2 regions of the Rhodoferax koreensis genome follow, and region 2 is predicted to be linked to the other one. Evidence: predicted binding sites of a transcription regulator. Region 2 holds the regulator's gene; the other holds the start of a gene.
What was found. Region 2 encodes FNR, which switches genes on or off when oxygen is low (the NO sensors DNR and NnrR bind a similar motif). Its sites were predicted from a motif close to TTGATNNNNATCAA; they were not measured.
Positions count from the first base shown of each region.

Region 1 (2,396 bases), 260 kb from region 2:
TGGGCTTCGTATTTCTCCTGCAGGCCGCGCAGGATGGCGATGGTCGCCTCCACCGTCGGCTCGCCCACGAGGATCTTCTGGAAACGGCGCTCCAGCGCGGCGTCCTTCTCGATGTACTTGCGGTATTCGTCGAGCGTGGTGGCGCCCACGCAGTGCAGCTCGCCGCGCGCCAGGGCGGGCTTGAGCATGTTGCCCGCGTCCATGGCGCCTTCGCCCTTGCCGGCGCCGACCATGGTGTGCAGTTCGTCGATGAAGACGATGGTCTGGCCTTCGTCCTTGGCCAGTTCATTGAGCACGCTCTTCAGCCGTTCCTCGAATTCCCCACGGAACTTGGCGCCGGCCAGCAGTGCCGCCATGTCGAGCGACAGCACGCGCTTGCCCTTGAGCGAATCGGGCACCTCGCCGGCCACGATGCGCTGGGCCAGGCCTTCGACGATGGCGGTCTTGCCCACGCCGGGCTCGCCAATGAGCACGGGGTTGTTCTTGGTGCGGCGCTGCAGCACCTGGATGGCACGGCGGATTTCCTCGTCGCGGCCGATCACCGGGTCGAGCTTGCCCAAGCGGGCCCGCTCGGTCAGGTCCATGCAGTATTTCTTGAGGGCTTCGCGCTGGCCCTCGGCGTCGGCGCTGTTCACGCCCTGGCCGCCGCGCACCGCATCGATGGCGGCCTCGAGCGACTTGCGTGTGACGCCGTTGGCGCGCACCAGGTTGCCGACGTCGGCCTTGCTGTCGGCCAGCGCCAGCAGGAAGAGTTCACCGGCGATGAACTGGTCGTTGCGCTTGATGGCTTCCTTTTCCGTGGCCTGCAGCAGCTTGGCCAGGTCCTGGCCGACCTGCACCTGGTCGTGACCCTGTACCTGGGGCAGCTTCTTGATGGCGGCATCGGCCGCCTGCTGCAAGCCCTTGAGGTTGGCACCGGCGCGCTCGAGCAGCGCACGCGGGCCGTCGTCCTGGCCGAGCATGGCGGCCAGAAGGTGTACCGGCTCGATGTACGCGTTGTCGTTGGCCAGCGCCAGCGACTGCGCGTCGCTCAGGGCTTCCTGGAACTTGGTGGTGAGTTTGTCTTGTCGCATGGGTGTGTATCTTTTGAACTGGTTGGTCCGAACTGTTGTCTAGCTGAGGCTGTTGCGGATGTTTTCAAGATCGTGCCGGGTGCCGTCTGCCGCGCACTTGACCCAGGTCAAGCGCTGTCGCAACGGCCCGGGCGCCCACCTGGCGGCCGCCTAGCGCCCGCCTCGACCAGCGTCTGCCCTCGGGCCTCAGTCCGAAGAGTTGGACGCGTGAATGCCCCAGCGCGCCAGCGCCGCGTCGTCGCTCACCCGCGCATCCACCCAGCGCGCGCCCTCGGCCGTGCGCTCCTTCTTCCAGAACGGCGCCTGGGTCTTCAGGTAGTCCATCAGGAATTCGCAGGCCTGGAAACTCTGGCCGCGGTGCGCCGACGACACCGCCACCAGCACGATCTGGTCGAGCGGCTGCAGCAGGCCGACGCGGTGCACCACCCGCGCCGCGAAGATGTCGAAGCGCTGCAGCGCCTGGTCGATCATGGCCTCGATGGCCTTTTCGGTCATGCCGGGGTAGTGCTCGAGTTCCATGGACTGGACTTCGCCACGCACAGCACCACCGTTCCGATCTCGCACAGTGCCGATGAAAGAGCAGACCGCACCCACGCGAGGATCGTCACGACGCAGGGCCGCGATCTCGGCCGTCAGGTCGAAATCTTCCGTCTGGATGGAAACGCGCGCAGGTGCCATGACGCCATTGTGGCCCATCGCCGCGCGGGCCTGCCGACCTTGCCGTTAAACTCGCAGCCCATGTTTGGCCACACCCGTTCCCCCTCCGGCTCGACGCGCACCAGCGCGCCGAACGTCGCGGCCGTGGCCAAAAAATCCAAAAAACTGTTGCTCATCTGACCGGAGCAAGGGTTCCGTCGTCGGATGAGCGACGGAACCGCTTCGGCTTGGCAACCCGCCCGTCTTCGGCCCGCGCTCTTTCGACGGTGGTTTTCCATCGGTCTGTTTTGTTCAAGGACATCGCGTGGCTACTTCGCATTCTTCGCATTCTTCGCCCACTTCCCCCTCCCGCGTCGATGGCGCCCCGTTGGCCGGCCTGTGGATTCCGCTGGTGACCCCGTTCCGGGCCGGCGCCGTCGACCACGGCGCGCTGGCCGCGCTGGTGCGCGATCTGCGGCCCAAAGGCATCGCCGGCTTCGTGGCCTGCGGGAGCACCGGCGAGGCGGCGGCGCTGGACGATGCGGAACAACTCGCCGTGCTCGACACCGTGCGCGAGGCGGCCGCCGGCCTGCCGGTGATGATGGGCCTGTCCGGCTACCACCTGCCCCACCTGCTCGACCGGCTGGCCGCCGCGGCACAGCGGCCGCTGGCTGGCGTGCTGGTGGC
Region 1 is NZ_CP019236.1:1,548,818-1,551,213, reverse strand. It holds gene clpB (ATP-dependent chaperone ClpB) at 1-1,073, opposite strand, end outside; gene RD110_RS07290 (molybdenum cofactor biosynthesis protein MoaE) at 1,260-1,688, opposite strand; gene RD110_RS28510 (hypothetical protein) at 1,578-1,910, shown strand; gene RD110_RS07285 (dihydrodipicolinate synthase family protein) at 2,035-2,396, shown strand, end outside.
Region 1: clpB (ATP-dependent chaperone ClpB) is a predicted target of FNR. The motif match lies at 1,171-1,184, and genes of this name have one in related genera.

Region 2 (2,396 bases):
AGCTACGGGCAGAACGCCAAGACGCTGGAAGCCTACCGCCAGGCCCTCGCCGAAAACCGGCTGCCCATCGAGCGCGGGCTGGGATTGACCCGCGACGACCTGGTGCGGCGCGCGGTGATCATGGCGCTGATGTGCCAGGGCTGCGTGGATTTCGAATCGGTGGAACTCGGGCACCTCATCGACTTCCGCAGCTACTTCGCTGCGGAACTGCAGGTGCTGGCAGGCTTCGCGGCGGAAGGCCTGGTCGACATCGACCTCGGCGCGGGCGTGGTGCAGGTCACGCCGACCGGCTGGTTCGTGGTGCGCGCCATCGCCATGGTGTTCGATCACTACCTGCGGACACCTCGCAGCGGTTCGCAGTTCTCGCGCATCGCCTGAACCCGAACGCCCCGGGCGGGGCGTTCGTCTCCAGCCCGGCGTCTCAGAAGCGCCGGCCGATGCCGATGCCGATCAGCCAGGGATCGACCTTGAAGGTGCCGACCTGGGCGCCGGCAGAACTCACGTCGGTGTGGATCTTCACCTTCTTCACGTCGAAGTTGAAATAGGTGTTCTTCGCGAACTCATAGTCGAAGCCAGCCTGCAGGGCCAGGCCGAAGCTGTTCTTGCTGAGCGAGGGGTCCAGCGCGGCTTGCACGGCCGGCGAGAACTTGACCGAGGAGAAACGCGTGTAGTTCAGGCCAGCGCCGAGGTAGGGCTTGAACTTGCCCAGGTCCGCGAAGTGATACTGCAGCGTGAGTGTCGGCGGCAGATGCTTGAGTGAGCCGATGTCCGAGCCGCCTGCGCGCACGGTCTGCTTCTGCGGATAAGTGAGCACCAGTTCCGTCGCCCATGCGGGAGTGAAGAAATAAGTGAAGTCCACCTCGGGCAGGACCTTGTTGTTGATCGACAGGTCGAGGCCGGTCGAGTCCTTGTTGGCGCTGTCCAGGTTCACCGCGCGCACACGCACCAGCCAGGGGGTTTCCTGCGCGCCTGCGTCCATTGCCGTGAAGCCCATTGCCGCCACGGCCAGAAGGGCGGCGGCCTTCGTATTCAGTCTTGACATTTTGATCCTTTGAAAGAGCCCAATCGCTCTCAAGGATTGGACGCTTTACAGGTCCGACGGACCTTGTGCGGGATCAATCAAGACGCAGTCAGCGGCACGTTGGCCACTTGCTCAGACGCAGCAAGCGGCCTTGGTGCGGCATCGGCACCGGTGTCGTCCAGGTTTCCGACACGCCGCAGGCCGGCGGTGGAAAGGATCTGGATCTGGCGCTGCTTCACCAGCAGGATGCCTTCGGCCGCGAACCTGGAAAACGTGCGACTGACCGTCTCCAGCGTCAGCCCCAGATAGCTGCCGATGTCCTCGCGCGTCATGCGCAGCACCAGTTCCGTCTGTGCAAATCCGCGCGCATGCAGCCGCTGCACGAGGTTCAACAGGAAGGTGGCCACGCGCTCGTCCGCGGACATGGCGCCGAGCAACAGCATGACGCCCTGATCCCGCACGATCTCTCGCCCCAGAAGCCGATGGATGTGGTGTTGCAGCGAGGGGATGTCGCGTGAGAGTTCTTCCATGCGGTTGAACGGCATCTTGCACACCTGGGCATCCTCCAGCGCAACCGCGTCGCAGCTGTGCCGGCCCCCCACAATGCCGTCGAACCCGATCACCTCTCCGGCCATCTGAAAACCCGTGACCTGCACGCGCCCGTCCGGCGTGCCGATGCTGGTCTTGAAATGGCCCAGCCGGATGGCATACAGCGATTCGAAGACATCGCCCTGACGGTAGAGAAACTCGCCGCGTCGGATGGCATGCCGCTTGTCGATCACCTTGTCGATGCGTTTCATGTCGCCGGGATCCAGCCTCGGAGGCAGGCAGACATCGACGAGTTCACAGTTGGCGCAACGGACTTGGTTCTTGGGTAGATGGCTCATGGGTGTTTCTTGATGCAGCACAGACATTCTGTGCACTACCGGAAACACCGGTTTGATCTGGGTCAACGCGGGCGGTGTCGGCGCCATGGCGGCGGAGTGCCGCGGCGGCGACCAGGCCCAGGGCCACGAGCGCGAGGGAGCGAGTAACCCAAAGCGTTGAAGCAACCGGTCTGTGTAGACCCGTCAGGAACCAGGTTGAAGTCTTGCCCCGTGTTGATGCGCAACAGTGATAGATTCCTTCAGTTTTCCGCGGCTAAGCCAAAACTGGCCCTGGCAAAGAATCAACAAGTTACGTATTTTTACATAACAAGCTGTTAAGTTTTCCGTGAAATTTCTCACATCGGGAGATGGCGTGCTTTCAGCAGCGGGTCGCGCTTACCCAACGAAAATGGGCCCGACATTTTCATGTCGGGCCCATTGATTCAATGAATTTCTATGGTCGGTGTGAAAGGATTCGAACCTTCGACCCCTTGCACCCCATGCAAGTG
Region 2 is NZ_CP019236.1:1,807,472-1,809,867, reverse strand. It holds gene hemN (oxygen-independent coproporphyrinogen III oxidase) at 1-378, shown strand, start outside; gene RD110_RS08550 (OmpW/AlkL family protein) at 422-1,042, opposite strand; gene fnr (fumarate/nitrate reduction transcriptional regulator Fnr) at 1,120-1,908, opposite strand; tRNA gene RD110_RS08540 (tRNA-Pro) at 2,345-2,396, opposite strand, start outside.